One region of the Vibrio sp. KUL80 genome, then DNA from elsewhere that is predicted to be linked to it. Evidence: predicted binding sites of a transcription regulator. Region 1 holds the regulator's gene; each other region holds the start of a gene.

Region 1 (5,094 bases):
GTGGTTTGAACCAAATTTATAGTATGGCTTATGGTACGTTACCAATTGTGCGTAAAGTCGGCGGTTTGAAAGACACGGTTATTGATTTTGATGATGACCCTAACAATGCCACTGGCTTTGGTTTTGTTGAGCCTTGCCATGATGCTTTGTTAATTGTCCTGCAACGCGCACTGCTATTCTATCTGCAACACCCTGAGCAGATGCATGAAATGCAGCTTCGCTCAATGCGAAAAGACTTCAGTTGGACTGAGTCAGCCAAAGAGTACGTTAAGATGTACGACCTGGCGCTCGAGGCAAACTAGAGCAAAAATTGAAAAGCGGCGTTATGCCGCTTTTTTTATAATCGACTACACTTGTAAATCATTTTTACCAAAATTCCTGTGAGTTTTTGTCCGTAAAACGGCGAATTATGGTAACGTAACGCCCACATACATCACGAAACTTGAGAACTATGTCAGAGAGCTTGCTATTCCATAAAACTTATCAGCACCCAACGAGTAATGAGTGGGTGGTATTCGTACATGGGGCAGGTGGAAGCTCAAACATATGGTTTAAACAGATTCGTGCTTACCGAGAGCACTTTAACCTGCTGTTTATTGATCTTCGCGGTCACGGTAAGTCAAATCAACTCCTTAAAGACATTATGTCGAACAAGTACACCTTTAAAGAGGTGACGATGGATATCGTTAAAGTACTTGATCACCTTAAGATTCAGTCAGCCCACTTTGTCGGTATGTCTTTGGGAACGATTATTGTGCGCAACATTGCCGAGTTGGCACACTCCCGAGTTCGTTCCATGGTCTTAGGCGGTGCGGTCACTCGCTTTAATACTCGCTCGCAAATTCTGGTGAAAATTGGCAACTGGAGTAAGCACATTATCCCTTATATGTGGCTTTACAGCTTGTTCGCGTACATTGTCATGCCGCAAAAAGGCCAAAAAGAGTCACGATTGTTATTCGTCCGAGAGGCGAAGAAGCTGTGCCAAAAAGAGTTTAAGCGCTGGTATCGTCTAACGACAGAAGTAAACCCTCTCAACCGCTACTTTAAAGACCGAGAGTTGCCGATTCCGACTTTGTATTTGATGGGTGATAAAGACTATATGTTTATTAAGCCAGTCAAAGAGATGGTGGCTGAACATAAGTCCAGCCGTCTATTAGAGATCAAAGATTGTGGTCATGTGTGCAATGTTGAGCGTCCAGAAGAGTTCAATAAGCACTCAATAGATTTCATTAAGTCTGTGGCATCGTAGCCGTTTGTGGCGTCTGACAGTTCCAGCAGACGCCAAATTGCGCTTCGTTAGTCTCGTGGCAAGCGGAACATACCCACGGCATGTTACCGCTTTTCTCAGCCTGATTTTGCCAATCTTGAATGACAGCTCGTGCCATCATTTCTTGCTCTTTGTTGAAAAGCCAAACGTAGGGTAGAGAACTTTCGTCAAACGGTACTTCCCCTCGTAACCCAAAAACACCTTCGCCTCGTACTTCACACTCTATACCTTCAGCCATCAACTGCTGTTGGACAATATGTGTTTCTGGTGGGTTATTGCCTACAAATATCTTCATCTATTCCTGTACCTGTGGTGAGCGAGAGATTTTCCCCATAATCCATTTGGCAATAAGTGGGAACAAACCGAGTAGGGCAAACGATGCCAACACGGTAGGGGAAACAATGCCTGATAGACTGTCAATGTTCGCTAGCTGGGTACCTGCATTGAGGTATACTGCAGTTCCTGGCAGCATGCCCAGTTGACTCACCAAGTAATACTTAGAGACTCGAATTGGCGTGAGACCCATCAATAAGTTAATCAAGAAAAATGGGAACACAGGAATGAGTCTTAGAGAAAATAGATAGAAAGCACCGTCTTTTTCGACACCTTTATTGATCGTCTCAAGTTTCGAACCGAACTTACTTTGTACCCAATCGCGAAGTAGGAAGCGACTGCTCAAGAATGCCAATGTAGCGCCTATGGTACTAGCAAATGAAACGAGCAGTAGACTTGTCCAGAAGCCGAACAATGCGGCGCCAAGTAAGGTAACCACGGCAGCGCCTGGAACAGAGAATGCAGTAATCGCTATGTAAGCGAAGAAATAGGTGAGGGCAGCAGCCACGAAGTTCTCATTGATGTATTCACTCAGTGCGACTTGTTGTGCTTTTGCGTTTTCTAGTGTGAGGTGTTGACCAAAGTTGATGCCTAAGTAAATGACGACAGCAACCAAAACCAATCCTAGTATCAGCTTCTTGCTCATGACGATATCCTTTTGATGACTCAGTATTAGTGTAGTAGAAAGGATGAGTATGTTTTTCCTTTCAGCTAATACAAAAAAATCAGCCATAAGGCTGATTTTTTCTTGAGATTACCGTAGCTTAATTAATTAAGCGAGCCAGTTCATCTCTTTTAGTCTGAGGAATCACAGACCAATGAGTACCATTTATCGCACCTTCAAGAGCCCATAAAAGCTCTAAACCTACGGTACTTGAATGGGTTCTCTGAATGGCCTTGAAAGCCTCAACCGAACCATGATCCTGAAGTTCAACCACTGATTCAATGCCTGCTTTTTTGAGCATACGCTCAGTGGCAAGGCGAAGATTAGGAAGGTCTTTCAGGCGATTAGGTTTCGCTTCGGATTGTTGCTCTTTCTCAGTTTTCGCGAACTCGAGTGCCTGTTTAGCGTGATCGAGAATACCTTCTTGATCTTGCCAACAGTCTTCAGGTAACGCGAAGTACTTAGTAACAACGGGAAATCCACGCTTTTTATAAACATAAGGCTTGTAACCCAGTTTTTTGAAGGTGGATACGGTCTGACGGTTAGTTCTGATATGTAATTTGTTATTCACTGCTAAGGCAAACATCGTATCATCTACGAAGATGCCAAATCCCCCAAACATGGAGCGAGACTTTACTCTTCCAAGCTGAGCGAATAATTGCATTGAATTTTTTAGTATAGGATTATCCATGCTTTATTCTTTTCTCGGTGTTATTGATTGTGTCACCAGAATCAGGTCCGAGAGTATAGCAATCAGGTGTCAGAGCTCTGTTAGGCATATGCCATAACTGAGCCTTCTCCCCTTGCCATCGGCAACCCCGCTACCTATCAATTAAAAATTGGTTTAGGCCGGAGGCTTTGCGTCCCACCCTTTCAGATGGTTTGCCCTGTGCGTGACATGCATAGAATAAATGAAAACAACATAATCCTATCATTACTCATTTTTAGAAGTGTGATCTTGGTTCAAATAATGACGGATTATTTGTGCCTGTGGGTGCGTAAAAAACTAACAATTGAAAGGTGAAAATTTGAATGAAGTTCAAAAAAAAGTGCCTAGAAAGGCACTTTTGTCAGCATTATGTAAGGTTTTTGACAGAGTCGCGTTCAACAATCTCTGGGTGCATTTCGAAAATGCGCTTTTCATGACCTTTATCTTTGATTCGTTCTAATAGAATCTCAAACGCGTTTTTACCTACACGACGTTTTGGTTGGTGAACCGTCGTTAGTGGTGGCGAGAAGTACTCAGCTAGCTCAATATTATCGTATCCAATGACAGAGATGTCCTCAGGTACGCGCACACCCAGTTGTTGCAGGCGACTCATTAAGCCAAACGCCATTGTGTCGTTGAAACAGAAGATAGCGGTAGGTCGGTCTTCCATTGCTGCGATGCGGTTAGCTGCGATAACGGCTGTATCGCATTCGAAGTTGCCTTCAAGAATACGATCATCTTTCATCTCGATACCTGCCTCAGCAAGGGCACGTTTGTAACCGATGATACGCTCTTGGCACACGGCTTTTTCTAGATGGCCACTCAGGCAGGCAATATCCGTGTGACCTTTTTCGATCAGGAACTTCGTTGCCAGATAACCGCCTTCTTCAGAGTTATCGATGATCTTGTCCGCTTGTGAGCTTTCTGGGCCCCAGTCCATGATAACTTTAGGAATGTCGGCGTGACGCTCAAGCATCTCTAGCAGCTCTTCGGTAAGATCAGAGCACATCACGAGGATGCCATCCACGCGTTTCTCTGCCAGCATGCGAATGTAATCGCGTTGCTTTTCATACACGCCACCAGTGTTACATAGGATCAGCGTGTAGCCTTGGCGGTAGCAGTAGCTCTCAACACCATCGATAACCTCAGAAAAGAACAGGTTAGTGGACTGAGTCACTAACATACCAATGGTTTTCGTTGAGTTACATTTTAAGCTACGTGCAACGGCGCTTGGTGCGTAGTTGAGTTCGTCGACCGCCGCCATCACTTTTTCTTGAGTTGCTTCAGCAACAAAGCGAGTCTTATTAATAACGTGGGATACTGTGGTCGTTGAAACGCCTGCAAGGCGGGCGACATCTTTAATAGTTGCCATAGTGATATCCTATTAGTCGCGGCTTGATAATTAACGTTGGTACCGCTTCAAGTATAGTGGTCTTTGCAAATTTATAACGCTATGTTGTTGTAAACATAGTATTTGGCTGCGAAAACCGAAAGTTGCATGCAAGCCGCGGCGAAAAAAGCTCAGAGCGTAGATTTCAACAGGTATTTTTGGACACAAGTCCGCGTTGAATGCCAATGGCATTTGCATTTAAACGGCGGATTGTAGACTTAGGTTTGGGCGCTGGCAATGACTTATCCAATAAATTTATAACTAAAGCGCAAATTAATTCTCACAGATGTGATGCAAATGATTTGCGCTTTAAGGTTGGCTAGCCTTGCTCACCCTCTAGGTAGGTGTAGTCAAGTTGGCAGAATGCTTCGAGTAGTTTAGCGGCAGCGGCATAAAACCCAAACTCGTCGTGAGTTTGGCATTTCGCAACAAACTGAGGTAGCCATGTCATCAAGTAGTTCTTGATGAACTCTGCTTGCTCGTGCAGCGCATCGTTCATATGTGCCTCCGCTTCAAGCTCATTGGAGCGAATGATTAAGTTGCCTAGAAAATCTAGCTCGATCGCGAGGTGATCCGCTGGCTCATTTAAGTCCTTATTCACTGCCACACTGTGCTTAGCTAACAGGTCAGCCATATCCTGTGCAGGTTGATCATTTAAAAGACCAGACTTACCAATATACATAGAGGCATAAGGCAATGCGCCGTGCTTGTCCGACTTTAAAAATAGATCG
Region 2 (5,094 bases), 1.6 Mb from region 1:
CTGTCGTTTTGTTGGTTGTTAAAAAAGCTGGAGCAACGCTTCCCAGAGCCACCTCAAGATCTGATGGCAATGTTTGCCTATGTGGCCGAGTGTTGTGACGAGTTGAGAGAGCTGGGCGTGTACAACATGCTGCTGAGTGATGGTGAGTTTGTTATGACTTACTGTACCAACCATCTCTACTGGATTACGCGCAAAGCGCCTTTCGGCAAAGCGACCTTGTTAGACGAAGATGTCACAATCAACTTTCAAGAAGAGACGACGCCAAATGATGTTGTATCGGTCGTCGCGACTCAGCCACTAACCGGCAATGAGACGTGGCATCGCATGAAACCAGGAGAGTACAACTTGTTCCACTTTGGTGAGCTGGTTGCATCGAATGTCGATGATCTGGTCGATGTTCCATTTGCCGAGGCGAAACCGAAAAGCCAGGCACCGACTGAGCCTCTCTAAAACAGAAAAAGCGAGTGACAAGTCACTCGCTTTTTTAATTCATTCACAGGTCAATGCGCTTACTTGTCAGCGTAACCTTGTGGTCCAAGGGCAATGCCGTCAAGTAGGGCTCTACTGCCATCCATTTGCAAACGATCTTCTACAAACCATTTAACGACAAGAGGGTAGATCTTATGCTCTTGGCTCTGAACACGTTGCTCTAGTGTTTCAACGGTATCGTCATCGAATACAGGTACTTTCGCCTGAAGCACGATAGGACCACCGTCAAGTTTCTCAGTCACAAAGTGAATGCTGGTGCCGTGGTGCTCATCGCAGTTCTCGATAGCACGTTGGTGCGTATTCAGACCAGGGTACTTAGGCAGTAGCGAAGGGTGAATGTTAATCATTCGACCCATGTAGTGACGAACGAACTCACCACTCAAGATTCGCATGTAGCCAGCCAGCACCAAAAGATCTGGATTGTGTACATCAATACGGCGCATCAACTCAGCATCAAATGCCTCGCGTGTTTCACTTAGCTTAGGGTCAAGGAACTCTGCCTCGGCGCCAGCTTTGCGAGCACGTTCTAGTGCAAATGCGGATTCTTTATTAGAGAAAACAGCACGGACTTTAGCATTTGTGATAGTCGACTCGCAGGCATCAATAATTGCCTGCAAGTTAGTACCATTCCCTGAAACTAAAACAACGATATTCTTCATGAAATTAATTGATCTCTACTTGCTCTTCACCAGCTTCTGCAGTCGCGATCTCACCAATTACCCAAGCGTTCTCGCCTTCAGCTTTTAGAAGCTCAACCGCTGCGTCAGCTTGCGCTTTAGGTAGAGCAACGATTAGACCTACACCACAGTTGAAAGTACGGTACATTTCGAATGTATCAACGTTGCCTTTCTCTTGTAGCCAGTTGAAGATAGCAGGCCATTCCCAGCTGTTACCGTCGATAACTGCTTTTGTGCCCTCTGGCAGTACGCGTGGGATGTTTTCCCAGAAACCGCCGCCAGTGATGTGAGAGATAGCGTGGATATCGTGCTCAGCGATCATTTTCAGAGCTGATTTGATATAAATTTTTGTTGGTTCTAGTAGGTGTTCACCGATGGTGCGCTCACCTAGCTTTTCGTTCTTATCTGCGCCAGAAACTTCAAGAATCTTACGGATAAGCGAGTAGCCGTTTGAGTGTGGACCGCTTGAGCCAACAGCGATAAGTGCATCACCTGCGGCTACTTTTGTGCCATCGATAACTTCAGATTTCTCAACGACACCAACACAGAAGCCAGCGACGTCGTAATCTTCGCCTTCGTACATGCCTGGCATTTCTGCTGTTTCGCCACCAATTAGTGAACAACCAGCTTGTACACAGCCTTCAGCAATACCAGAAACTACGTCTGCAGCGGTATCAACATCTAGTTTGCCAGTTGCGTAGTAATCTAGGAAAAATAGTGGCTCTGCACCTTGAACGATAAGATCGTTCACACACATAGCAACAAGGTCGATACCGATAGTGTCGTGCTTGTTCATGTCTAGTGCTAGGCGTAGTTTTGTGCCAACACCGTCTGTACCAGAAACAAGTACCGGCTCTTTGTATTTTGTTGGCAACTCACATAAAGCACCAAATCCACCGATGCCTCCCATTACTTCAGGGCGACGAGTGCGCTTAACCGCGCCTTTAATACGGTCAACTAATGCGTTACCTGCATCAATATCTACACCAGCGTCTTTATAGCTTAGGGAAGTGTTGTTTCCGCTCACGGGACAGTCCTCGATAAATAAATGGATGTGAAAAGCGGCGCTATTCTAACAGGGGTTTAAACAAAAAGGAAAACGTTTGCGTAAGAAAATACAAACTATTTTCCGAGAAAGCTAATCTATTGATTTGACGTTGCTAGATCGACTTTTAGTGCTAACAAAGGGCATTTTAGCCACATTGCTGACTGAAATAGTGAAAGAAACCATGTATAATTTGCAGGTTTTGTAAAATTTAGCCGGAGTTGGACATGAAAGTTGTTGAAGTTAAACACCCTCTAGTAAAACACAAATTGGGTTTGATGCGTGAAGGGGACATCAGCACAAAGCGTTTCCGTGAACTAGCCACTGAAGTTGGTAGCCTGTTGACGTATGAAGCGACTGCAGACTTTGAAACTGAGAAAGTGACGATCGAAGGTTGGAATGGTCCTGTAGAAATTGACCAAATCAAAGGTAAGAAAGTGACTGTAGTGCCAATCCTACGTGCTGGTCTTGGCATGATGGACGGTGTACTTGAGCACATGCCAAGCGCGCGTATCAGTGTGGTTGGTATCTACCGTGATGAGGAAACACTTGAGCCTGTGCCTTACTTCAACAAGCTAGCGTCTAACATCGACGAGCGTATTGCTCTAGTTGTTGACCCTATGCTGGCAACAGGTGGTTCAATGATTGCAACGATTGACCTACTAAAAGAAAAAGGCTGTAAGCACATTAAAGTATTGGTTCTTGTTGCTGCGCCAGAGGGTATCGAAGCGCTTGAGAAGGCACACCCAGACGTTGAGATGTACACAGCAGCTATCGATGAGTGCCTAAACGACAAAGGCTACATCGTACCTGGTCTAGGTGATGCAGGCGATAAGATCTTCGGTACTCAATAATTACCGATTAGCTAGCGCATATAGACTAGCGCATATAGAAAAGGCTGACAGTGTGTCAGCCTTTTTTTGTGCACGAGGAATTAATCTTCCATCTGCGCATTATCCACCACTTTGTTCTCACCTAGGTCATCTGGCAAGATTTGGTTAAGAATAATTGCCACAATACCACATAGGCTCACACCTTGAAGGCTGAAGTCACCGATGCCAAATGCCATGCCGCCGATACCAAATACAAGCGTGATAGCAACAATCACTAGATTACGCGACTTGTGAAGATCGACGTTGTTCTTGATAAGTGTGTTAAGACCGACTGTCGCGATAGAACCAAACAGCAGAATCATGATGCCGCCCATCACCGGGACAGGGATCGTCTGCAAAATAGCACCTAGCTTGCCAACAAGTGCCAGTACGATTGCCGTCACCGCTGCCCAAGTCATGATCACTGGGTTAAAGGCTTTAGTCAGCATAACAGCGCCGGTTACCTCACTGTACGTAGTATTCGGCGGCGCGCCAACCATTGATGCTGCGATCGTTGCCACACCGTCACCTGTAATCGTGCGGTGAAGGCCAGGCTTCTTCAAGTAGTCTTTGCCCGTTACGTTTGAGATGGCGAGCATATCACCCACGTGCTCAACCGCAGGAGCGATAGCCACAGGAAGCATAAACAGAATCGCATTGATATTAAATTCTGGTGCAGTGAAGTTGGGTAGTGATAGCCAAGACGCTTGAACGACAGGTGTAAAGTCTACAACACCAAAGAACAAGCTTGTCACGTAACCAGCCAAGATACCACTTACGATAGGTAGTAGCTTGAGGAAGCCTTTGGCGAACACACTCACACTGATAGTGACCAGAAGTGAAATCGCAGAGATCCAAAGCGCGGCATTACCATCGATAAGTTGTACTGCACCATCGCCTGTTTTACCTAGCGCCATGTTTACCGCAACAGGTGCAAGACCCAAACCGATAACCATAATCACAGGGCCAACAACAACAGGTGGCAGCAATTTGTGAATAACTTCAACGCCTTTCGCTTTGATCACAGCGCCCATGAGTACATAGACGATACCAGCAGCCATCAAGCCACCCATGGTCGCGCCGACACCCCAAGTTTGCACACCAAACATAATAGGTGCAATGAAGGCGAACGAAGACGCTAGGAAGATAGGCACACTGCGACGAGTCACCAATTGGAACAATAGCGTGCCGACACCGGCACCAAACAGTGCAACGTTAGGATCAAGTCCAGTTAGAAGAGGTACGAGTACCAAGGAGCCAAATGCGACGAACAGCATTTGCGAGCCTTGTAAGATCGTTTTCATAATGTTTTTCCAAGCAAGTCAAAAAAGAGTAAGCAAAACGTGCAGGATTCTAACACTTCGCAATCGTTTACTTAATGATCTATTTAAATATTGCTGGATTTTTGTTGGATAAATCTCAATAGCTTGGCGCTATTAGTATTGGATCCGCCAATGGTTTTGAGTAAAAACACATATTGACCAAACCTTGAAGCAGTGAGCTTGCTCCAAATCCCATACTTGCTTATCATTTCGGCTTATCTGTTTGTAATTTAGGATGCTTATGCGTTATTTAGCTTTGTTGTTGGCTGCTGCGTGTGCTTTGCCAGCGTATGCGTTGACAAAAGTCGATATCTATTCGACCGAGGTCGTTGTGGACTCAGAGCAGCCGAATGCTGATGAACTCGCTCGCCAGCAAGGTATGTTGGATGTGTTGGTGAAAGCAAGCGGTGACTCAAGTGCGGCAACAAACCCAGTAGTCAAGAAGGCACTAGGCAAAAGCTCACAATACATTACTCAACTTGGCTATACCCAGGTTGATGGGCAGCAAGCAATGCGCCTGACCTTTAATAGTCAGCAAATCAATACACTGCTCACTCAGGCTGATTTGTCATCGTGGCCGGTAGAGCGTAAAAACGTGATGGTATGGCTTGTAGAAGATAACGGTTATGACCGCTCTATCGTATGGGAGCACACCAACTCCGCGAACGCCAATCAGCTGAAAAAGGAAG
Region 3 (5,094 bases), 350 kb from region 1:
GTGTACGCAAAGGCATTGGTTTGAGCATGCAAGACTACCCAACTGGAACGGACTCACACTGCTTGGTGTTGATGGGGTTTTGTGGCGAACAGAAGATACTAATGATAACGCCGAGGCTTTTGCAAAGCCTACCAATCGTGATGGTAAAGAAACACAGTACCCTCAGCTACGTATGGTGTGCCAGATGGAACTAAGCAGTCATCTAATAACAGGCAGCGCTTTCGGCTGTTATACCGTGAATGAAATGACGCTGGCCGAGCAACTAATAGAAACGACTCCCGATAACAGTCTAACCCTTTTCGATAAAGGCTTTTACTCTCTTGGGTTACTTCAAGAGTGGAGCGCTAAAGGTGTAAATCGACATTGGCTCATCCCAATGAAAAAGGGATTAAATTACGAAGTCGTTCAGTCCCTTGGTCGACAAGATAAACTCATTAAACTGAAGAGTAATCCGCAAGCTCGCAAGAAATGGCCAACGCTAGAACGAGAAGTTGTTGTCCGTCTAATCACGAAGGTCAAGAATGGCAAGTCATATGATGTTCTTACCTCAATGACCGACCCGATGCTTTACCCAAAGTCAGACATAGTTGGTCTTTATGGATACCGCTGGGAAATTGAGCTCGGATACAGAGAACAAAAACAATATATGCTTGGCAACCGACTTACACTAAGAAGTCGACTTCCAGAATTAGTGAAGCAGGAGCTATGGGGGATCTTGCTAACGTATAACTTGGTCAGGTATCAAATGGTTCAAATGTGTCACACGTTGAATGGAGATTACCTGCCATACCAACTAAGCTTCAACGGTGCATTAGCCCATATTATGCGCTTACTAGTAGGCCTTCCATATTCGTCACCAGGAGCAATACCTAGGCAACTCCAGAACTTTTACTCAATAAGCGAGAGTTTAATATTAGAGCCAAGACGGGAAAGATCCTTCCCTAGAGTAGTGAAGAAAAAACCATGCCGATACCCTAGAAAAAACAATGCCGCTCACCTTAAGTGAACGGCATTAGAGCGCTATGCTCCCCCTTTTTGGTGCTGAATTTCTTTACAGTGAGGCGGTACTAGTCTGCAATTAAGTCGTATTCGGCACGCAAGATATCGATGATCTCTTGTTTTGGATTTTCGCTTAGCTTGATCTCACGACCCGTAATCTTTTCTGCGATACCAGTATAAGTACGTGATACATCCATTAGTGCTTCTAGCGGCAATGCATTGTCTTTCGCAAGTGCTTCGCGCTCTGGCATGCGCTCTTTATTTAGAAGGATATCAGGATCTGGGAAGTGGTTTAGCAGGAACTGACGGAAGCCTTCCTTTGAGTTTTCAACGATGCTTCCTGTTTCGTAGGCTTTCGTATCCCAGATACGTGATGAGTCAGGTGTGCCCACTTCATCCATATAGATTAGCTTTTCTTTGCCCTTTGAATCCGTTACGTAGCCGAATTCAAACTTGGTATCAACAAACGTTTGGTCAATCGCTTCAAGTGCATTACTGATAACGCCAAAGCCTTCTTTAAGCAACTTCTCATAGCCATCAATGTCAGCTGCATTGCTAAAGTTGAATGATTCGAAGTTGTCGACAATGTTCTGGCGAGTGATGTTGACATCATCTGCTTCAGGAACGCCTGGAATACCGCGCAAGATACCTTTTGTGGACGGTGTAATAAGAATATCTTCCAGCTTCGAGTCTTTCTCTAGACCCTCTGGTAGCGTAATACCGCAAAACTCTCGCTCGCCTTTCTCATAGGCACGCCACATTGAGCCAGTGATGTATTGACGACAAATAGCTTCAATCATGACTGGTTTAGCTTTTTGAACGATCCAAACAAATGGGTGAGGGATGTCCAGGATATGGCTATCCGCTAAACCGTTATCTTTGAAAAGTTGGAACCAGTGATTTGAAATCGCATTAAGCGCTGCGCCTTTACCAGGAACACCTCGAAGATCCCCTTCGCCGTGCCAAATGCAATCAAAAGCTGAAATTCGGTCACTGATAACCATAATCGCAAGTGGTGCGTCTTCTGCTACGTCGTAGCCTTTCTCTTTGATAAGTCGGCGGCTATCTTCTTCAGTCAGCCAATATACAGAACGCACTTTACCACTATGAACTGGTTTGTTAGTGCGAATTGGGAGATCGTCGTTTACGGCAAGAACTTGATCAGCAAGACTCATGGAGACATTCCTATCTAATGTAAGGTCGCGACAACAGCGACAACAAGTGGAAGAGTGGTAACACTCATTATTGCCACGCATCATACCAGAACTGGTTGATCCTGCCAGAGAAAAAGCAAACGTTTGCGCAATTTGTTTATGTTATAGAGTCAATTGTTTAAAAAGACGGCTTTAGGTTGGTGTAAAGGGGGATTGTGTGAGCGGTAATGTACGTACGTCTCGAGGCAGATTCACTGCCTCGAGTCTGAAAAGAGGCGTATTAATGCAGGTAACGTTCGCCAGATAAAAAGACAACTTCACATTGCTGGCTTAATGCGAGTGCATTCAAAGTCGCTTGCTCTTGGGTACTGAACTGACCGTTGGCGATAATGGCGCATGCGTTTCCAGAGCGGATTGCTTTTTCGACAACTTGATATTGCGTCAAACTAGCAGAAGGTTTCATTTGAACCATATGTTTACCCAACTTATGAAAATGAAGTGCTTGTCCTGCAGAAGGGCGAGGGCATTCCGCTGTCATCAAAATCCACTGTGGTCTAGACGTTAGCTTCGATAACTTTTCAAGAACCTCATCCTGAATGCCTTGTGACGCGATGTTGCTACCGAATGCGTTGTAAGTACGTGAAACATTGTATTGAGAGCGAATTTGATTGTTGAGTAACATAACCCTGTTCCTTTATACATGCTGTATGGTTATACAGTAGTTTTTTGCAGGGGAAAGATCAAGCATTTTTTGTTCATTAAAAACTCAGTTAAATTTAAGTGTCTGAATTTTAATGAATTTAAATTTTAGGTTATCGTGAGTTTTTAGCGTGAGATGATGTAACAACAGTAGTTTGGAGTAAAAGTACTGTATAACCACTGTATAGTGCGTCTGTTGGCAAGCAATGAAATGAGCGGGGTGTAGGGAGTTTGAGGGGCTAGAGACTAAAACGCCTCTGTTAACAGAGGCGCATGGCATTTCATTTATGGTTGAGCGGTCATTTTGTTGCGAAGCTCGATTTCTGCGAGATTAAACTGCCTGACATCCATAACGGCAAAACTTAAACATTGCTCGCAAGAGTGATGGCACTTGCCGTCAATATACTCATGTTTAGTGACATAACTTGGTGTGTGGCACCAGTCACAGATACCTTCTTTAGTGAATACGTACATTATTACTCCCCACCCTTATCTGTCTGGGTGTTATTTTCGCGGAGTATTATGACACAAAACCAATAGGAATGTTAAATATATGTTTCATAAAAAGCGGCATTGTGCAGATTTGGTTATAAAACCGCCAGTTTAAATAGCGATTATCGACTCTTTAGATGGTTGGTAAGCGTGTTCAGTGCAAGGTTAAGCTGCTTCATCTCTTCTTCACTACCTTGGGCATCTGGGTGATAGATACGGCTCAACTGTTTGTAGCGCGCCTTGATCTGTCTTGCAGTAGGTGGTTCATTTATGTTGAGCCCGAAGCGAAGGTAGGCATCCCTTACTGTTGAATGTGGGCTTTGGGAGCTTGAGTTTTGGGAATCAGTCGAGCGACTGCGCAGTTGTTCGGTTGCCGATTTAAGTTGTTTTTGCAATGTTTTGATGATCTGTTGTTGTTTAGCGAGGTTTTGTTTTAGCTGTCCGAGGTTCAATTCATGATCATTGGACGCACGCATTGTTTGTCTTTGTAGATAAACTCCAATAGCTATGATTGCTCCGATCAAGACAAGGTAGCTCGCGTGGATTAACCAACGCCAATCTGAAGAGATCGCCTCCGACGAGGGTATGTGAGTAAACGTTTGAGGTGTGTTTGCTTGCTCTTGCTGTTTCAGTGCCTCTATCTGTCGCAACTGCTGAGCATTGAACTGCGCTTGAAGCGCGGCGTCATAAGCTTCTTGATAGCTAGGCGAAGCATCTTTCGCAAGGGAGTACCACAAAACCGCTTGGTCTTCGTTAGGAATGTCTACCGCAGCTTGTTGATAGAGTTTCGCGACTTTTCCGAGTGCAGAAACGTCACCTTGAACCGCGAGCTTAGTATAGAGTAGCGCGGCTTTTGATGGATTGGCTTGAACACCTCGACCAAACTCTAGCGCTTGAGCGTAGTTAAAAGTCGCGGCGGGATGTTCATTCTCACTGGCTTGTTGATACCAGTGTGCTGCTTTTGTCAGGTCGCGTTTAACACCTTCACCTGTTTCGTAGGCCAGACCTAGTTGATATTGGGCATCGGCATTGTTAAGTAAGGCTTGTTTTTCGAGCGCCTCCGTAGACGCTAGGGCGGAGTATGGAAGGCAGAATAATACGAGAAAAAGCAGCATGCTACGTTGGTGAGTCGCCAAGCTTTTAAGCATCTATTCTGCACTCCATTGGCAAGTTAGATAGGTGTTTATTTCAGTAGTTTTGGAGCCTGCGCACCGTCAATAGGGCGGTTAACTGACACCTTTCGACCTTTTTTGAGACCGACTTCATAGTCCGCTGTGATGTTCTTCATCGCTTCTTTTAATTGCTGTTTGAAGGTTTCACGGTCGATGTTTTTAAACTCTTTATCTATGTAGTTATTGATCTTGTTTGCTGACTCGTCATCTGGTGTGATGACTGGCAGCTTTTCAAGCGCTCCCTCAATCCAACCAGAGACAAAAGAGTTCACACGGCGTGTTACTTCGGTTGTAGACGTGCCAGAGCCGGCAAAACTATTTCTAAACTGACCTGTCTGCTCGTTCATTTCGCGGTAAATGATGTCAAACGCAAAGGCCGCAAAGATAGCGCGATCCGCCTCGCCGATAAACTCGACGCGTTTTAGCCCTTTGTGATTTAGTAGGACAGCTTCAACACCAAACTTGGTGTTGATACCACGAATAACACGCAGCAAGGTTGAGCTGATGTTGGTCGGAAGCAGGTGAGTGGATTGCGTCTTACCCATCTTGATGAACTCGATATCATCTTTATCGAGACC
Region 4 (5,094 bases), 900 kb from region 1:
CATAGCGCTTCGCAGCGAGAAGCCGCTTTGCAAATAGGGCAGTGATTCTCGATGAGCACAAACCCATCATCGGTTTGCTCAAGCTCTGCCATGTAGCCATCTTTCTCGCGCAATTCAGTCAATTTCTGAACCTTGCTTTGCAAGTCGGGTAGTTGATCAAAGTGCGGTTGGTAGGTTGTGAGAGTGTTGAACTCGCGTTCTTTGGAGACTTTCTCAAGCCCCTCACTGCCAAACACATTCTCAATGGCGTCAATAAACTGAATGGTGAGGTCGCTATGGCGGTCGGAAAAGCGCGCATGACCTTGAGCGGTCAAGGACCAATGTCTATTCGGGCGACCCACTTTGACTTTGACGTCTTCGAATCGCAACAATCCATCCTCTTCAAGGCTTTGGAGGTGCTGCCTTGCCCCCATGGTCGTGATGCCCAAACGCTCCGCAATACGTTTTGCGGTGACGGCTCCCTCGCGTTTTATGATGTCTATGATGTGATCAGTGGCTTTCATCAGTGCATCCGTTCTGTTTGTTCAGCCTTAAGGTAAAGATAGTCGAGGTATTATGGCGGATAAGGTTAATAAAGCAAATTATTTACAATGTTGCGTATGGATAAATGACGTCTAACCAAATAAAAAAAGCGCTGATGAAGATCAGCGCTTTTCTATCGCGAACTCGATTAAAGGATGATATCGCGGATCTCTGGGTCTTTACGCTCTAGGTAGTGCGTAGACTTGATGCGTCGAATGGTACGACAGCGCCCACGGATCAGCAGGGTTTCTGTTGTCGCGATGTTGCCTTGACGAGTGATGCCCTCAAGTAGGTCACCCTTTGTGATGCCCGTTGCCGAGAATACGACATTGTCGCTACGTGCCATATCTTCCATACGCAGCACGACATTCGCTTCAACGCCCATTTCCGCGCAGCGCTCAAGCTCGTCTTGTCCTGCTTTACGGTTTTCTTCGGTATCGCCTTTTACTGCGTGACGAGGCAGCAGACGACCGTTCATGTCACCATCAAGCGCGCGAATTACCGCTGCAGAAACCACACCCTCTGGCGCGCCACCGATGCAGTACATTACGTCTACTTCACTGTCTGGCATACACGTGAGAATCGATGCCGCTACATCACCATCTGGCACTGCGAACACGCGAACACCCATTGCTTGCATCTCAGCGATAACCTGATCGTGACGTGGTTTTGCTAGCGTGGTCACTACGAGAGTATCAAGGGTTTTGCCCAGCGCGGCTGCGATGTTGTTTAGGTTTTCTTTGAGTGGCTTGTTAAGGTCAATGACGCCTTTAGCGCCAGGACCCACAACCAGCTTCTCCATGTACATATCCGGAGCTTTCAAGAAGCTGCCTTTCTCGCCCGCAGCAAGAACGGCTAGCGCGTTAGACTGACCCATCGCCGTCATACGTGTGCCTTCAATTGGGTCAACAGCGATATCTACCGCATCGCCACCGATACCCACGTGCTCACCAATGTACAGCATAGGTGCATCGTCGATTTCACCCTCACCAATAACGATTTCACCTTCGATATCGGTCTTGTTCAGTAGGCTGCGCATGACCTCCACCGCTGCACCATCGGCAGCATTTTTGTCGCCTCGTCCTAGCCACTTATAACCTGCTAGTGCGGCACCTTCGGTAACTCGTGAAAAAGCCATTGCTAAATCGCGCTTCATACTGACTCCAATTTAATGAAAAATGACAAATGATTTACGGCGCGAATTCTAGCATATCAGAAGGGAAACGTTTGCCTTTTTATCTGTTTGGTGGCGATCTTGTCGTTAAAATCGTAGATGGTGTAGAGCTTGCAAAGCCAAAGCCATTATTGAATAACGTTTTTTAGTAAACGGCAGGTCAGTTTACGGCGCTTTTTTGACCGAATAGTGAAAAATCTGCAATATAGGACGTGTCTATCTTCTCTAGGCTGAGTAGAATGGGGCACTATAGGGTATATAGAATGAAGCATTTTCATTTCACAGGATTAAACAAGGGTAGGCCGAGATGTCTTTTGAAGTACTGGAACAACTAGAAGCAAAAATTCAAACTGCAGTTGACACAATCGCTCTTCTTCAAATGGAAGTAGAGGAATTGAAAGAAGAGAAAGCACAGCTAGCGAACCAAGCTGAAGAGCTACGCAGCAGCCGTGTAGAGCTAGAGCAGAAGACAGAGCAGATGCAGCGCGAGCATAGCCAATGGCAAGAGCGCATTCGCAACCTACTAGGTAAAATGGACGAAGTAGAGTAAGTTTTCGCTCCTTCGAGAATATTGAAAGCACCCTGCATTGGGTGCTTTTTTGTTTTCTCACCATGAATGGATCACGTGGTGAATATGCGAAATACGGGTGTTGTTTGGTCTAACCAGTGTAACTCACCGTCTCTTGACTTTTCGTGTACAAGTTGAGCACGTATACTAACTCTAACTAGGGAAAGGAAAAGTTAGAATGAAAACACGTGACAAAATAGTCTATGCCGCCCTCGACTTGTTCAATACTGATGGCGAGCGCAACGTGACAACCAACCATATTGCGGCGCACATTGAGATTAGCCCGGGCAATCTCTACTACCATTTCCGAAACAAACAAGAAATCGTTCGCGAGATTTTTGCGCTTTACTCGCAAGAACTCATCGAGCGTTTTACCCCAGTCCAAGGCCAGCAAGAGAGCCTAGCACTGCTGAAACATTACCTGGATTCTATCTTCACTCTGATGTGGAAATACCGCTTCTTCTATGCCAATCTGCCAGAGATTTTGCAGCGAGACCCAAAGCTGCATGAAGAGTACATCGAGGTTCAAGAGCGCTTGCAGGGCAACTTGGTCAACATTCTCAAGGCATTTGTAGAGCTAGATTTGCTCACCATCAACGATAAAGAGCTCAAGTCACTGGTCACAACCCTGCACATGATGGCAGTGGGTTGGCTAAGCTATCAGTCAGCGATGTCACCACGTACTAAAATCACCGAAGAGGTGATTCAACAAGGCATGCTACAAATGATCCATGTGGTTAAGCCTCTGGCGACCGATAAAGGTAAAGAGCAACTAACATTGCTAGAAGATGGCGTTCGCATGATGGGTAGCCCAACAAGCTAACTGTCGCTAACGGCATGATATATAGCCAATTCGTATTGTCCAAACCCTACTTAACAAGTAGGGTTTGTGGTTTCTATCCCCGCATTAAAGGAAGAGTGTGAAGGTGCATTACGATGTATTCAATGGCGATGCCGACGGCATACTTGCCTTACTGCAATTACGTTTAGCGCAGCCAATAGAGAGCCAACTTATCTCGGGCATTAAACGTGATATCGCTCTGTTGCAGCAGGTGCCCCCCGAGCAGGCTAGCTCAGTGACGGTGCTCGATATCTCGATGGATAAAAATCAAGCCGCGATCGAGAAGCTTTTGGATCATCATGTTCCAACTACTTATATTGACCATCACAAAGCATCTTCCATTCCAAATAGCCAATACCTTGATGCCCATATTGACCTGGATGCGAATACCTGTACGGCACTGATTGTCGACAAGTTGCTCCAAGGCCAATTTAGGTTATGGGCTGTTGCTGCTGCGTATGGCGACAACATGCTGGCAAGTGCTGAGGCATTGGCATCGACTTTAGGGTTAAGTGATGAGCAGCGCCGCTTACTTAACGAGCTGGGTACGCTGATCAATTACAACGGCTACGGTGAAAGCCTCGAAGACCTGCATTTTAATCCGGTTGATTTGTATCAGCAGCTTTTGGCCTACCATGATCCTTTTGAGTGTATTGGTGATCACCGCTCCCCATATCATGTACTCAAAGCGGCCTTTGCACAGGACGAAGCAGCGCTGAGCGCTGCGCAGACACGCCATGATTCAGCGGTGCTTAAAGTGGTCTTGCTGCCGGATAGTGCGGCAGCGAGACGAATGTCGGGTACCTGGATTAATAGACTTGCCAATCAATCCCCTAATCAAGCGCATATCTCATTAGTGCCAAGAAGCGATGCGTCGGGAGAGCCATGCTATACCGTATCGGTGAGAGCGCCACTCAATAATAAGCAAGGGGCAGGGGAGATTTGCAGTCAGTTTGCCACCGGTGGTGGCAGAGAAGCGGCAGGCGGCATTAACGGTATGCCAGAGAGCGAGCTAGAAAGGCTGATTAAGATTGCAACGGCACGCTACTCATCACAATGAGTAGCGGTACTGAGCTAGCGCTTTAACCAGCTTTTCGGGTTTTGGACTTTACTATTACGACGGATCTCAAAGTAGAGGGATGAGCTGTCTTGACCACCAGTATCGCCGGCAAGAGCAATAGTTTCGCCAGCCGCGACCTTATCACCCTCTTTCTTTAGCAGGGTTTGGTTGTAGCCATATAACGTCATATCGCCTTTACCATGGTCGAGCAGAACTACGAGTCCATAGCCGCGCAGATAGTCGGCGAATACCACGGTTCCAGAGTAAACTGACTTAACCGAGTCGCCATAGTTGGCAGCGATGACCATGCCTTTCCAGTTGACTTGTCCGGTTTGTTTGGTACCAAAGCTATGAAGCACCTTGCCTTTTACTGGCCATGGAAGACGACCTTTTTGACGAGCAAGACCATCCATCGGTACTTGGTTGCGCTTCGCTGCCTTAGCAATTTCGGCTTTTAGCCTAGTTTCATTGCGCTGCAGTTCCGCGAGGTAATTTTTATCGCTGGAGATACTGCGGCGAATTTTGCTTACCGTGCTTTGTCGGCTGCTTCGATTCTTAGCTAAGGTGTCACGCTTGGCTTTTTGTTGCTCTAAAAGCTGAGCGATCTGATTGCGCTCAAGCTCCAATGCTCGCTCACTTTCCGCTAGCTTGCGTTCGGTCTCGGCAAGTTGTTCCAGTGTTTCGGCGCGGGCCTTCGCTAGATGCTGATAGTATTGACTGATACGGTCTTGGTCAGGGTCTGTGCTTAGCACACCGGACGCGGAGTTATTTTGCTTGGTGATGTAGTAGGTTTGTACCAGTTCAGCGAGCACCTTTTGTTGCTGCTCTTTTTGCTGTGTCAATGCCTCAACTTGGCTATGAAACCCATCTAGGTTGCGGTTGGCTTGAGCAAGCGCTGCCGTTGTCGCTTTGATTTCTTTCTCGACATT

What was found. The regulator PurR, encoded in region 1, represses purine synthesis genes. The targets are predictions, from matches to a motif close to TNANGNAAACGTTTNCNTNA.
Region 2: purM (phosphoribosylformylglycinamidine cyclo-ligase) is a predicted target of PurR. The motif match lies at 2,258-2,277, and genes of this name have one in related genera.
Region 3: AC6I8U_RS09340 (phosphoribosylaminoimidazolesuccinocarboxamide synthase) is a predicted target of PurR. The motif match lies at 2,286-2,305, and genes of this name have one in related genera.
Region 4: glpX (class II fructose-bisphosphatase) is a predicted target of PurR. The motif match lies at 1,738-1,757, and genes of this name have one in related genera.

Annotation. Positions count from the first base shown of each region.
Region 1 is NZ_AP045841.1:2,370,593-2,375,686, reverse strand. It holds gene glgA (glycogen synthase GlgA) at 1-302, shown strand, start outside; gene AC6I8U_RS10925 (alpha/beta fold hydrolase) at 452-1,249, shown strand; gene AC6I8U_RS10920 (putative signal transducing protein) at 1,230-1,562, opposite strand; gene AC6I8U_RS10915 (TVP38/TMEM64 family protein) at 1,563-2,246, opposite strand; gene AC6I8U_RS10910 (TfoX/Sxy family DNA transformation protein) at 2,365-2,955, opposite strand; cyclic di-GMP riboswitch class I at 3,073-3,161, opposite strand; gene purR (HTH-type transcriptional repressor PurR) at 3,341-4,345, opposite strand; gene torD (molecular chaperone TorD) at 4,683-5,094, opposite strand, start outside.
Region 2 is NZ_AP045841.1:820,498-825,591, forward strand. It holds gene AC6I8U_RS03705 (class II glutamine amidotransferase) at 1-450, shown strand, start outside; gene purN (phosphoribosylglycinamide formyltransferase) at 510-1,148, opposite strand; gene purM (phosphoribosylformylglycinamidine cyclo-ligase) at 1,153-2,193, opposite strand; gene upp (uracil phosphoribosyltransferase) at 2,439-3,065, shown strand; gene AC6I8U_RS03725 (uracil-xanthine permease family protein) at 3,146-4,387, opposite strand; gene AC6I8U_RS03730 (DUF8605 domain-containing protein) at 4,647-5,094, shown strand, end outside.
Region 3 is NZ_AP045841.1:2,017,307-2,022,400, reverse strand. It holds gene AC6I8U_RS09345 (IS4 family transposase) at 1-1,006, shown strand, start outside; gene AC6I8U_RS09340 (phosphoribosylaminoimidazolesuccinocarboxamide synthase) at 1,068-2,174, opposite strand; gene AC6I8U_RS09335 (hypothetical protein) at 2,434-2,835, opposite strand; gene AC6I8U_RS09330 (hypothetical protein) at 3,138-3,326, opposite strand; gene AC6I8U_RS09325 (J domain-containing protein) at 3,467-4,492, opposite strand; gene AC6I8U_RS09320 (DUF2786 domain-containing protein) at 4,528-5,094, opposite strand, start outside.
Region 4 is NZ_AP045841.1:3,267,391-3,272,484, reverse strand. It holds gene AC6I8U_RS15190 (helix-turn-helix transcriptional regulator) at 1-503, opposite strand, end outside; gene glpX (class II fructose-bisphosphatase) at 671-1,678, opposite strand; gene zapB (cell division protein ZapB) at 2,004-2,246, shown strand; gene AC6I8U_RS15175 (TetR/AcrR family transcriptional regulator) at 2,443-3,087, shown strand; gene AC6I8U_RS15170 (DHH family phosphoesterase) at 3,191-4,165, shown strand; gene AC6I8U_RS15165 (murein hydrolase activator EnvC family protein) at 4,180-5,094, opposite strand, start outside.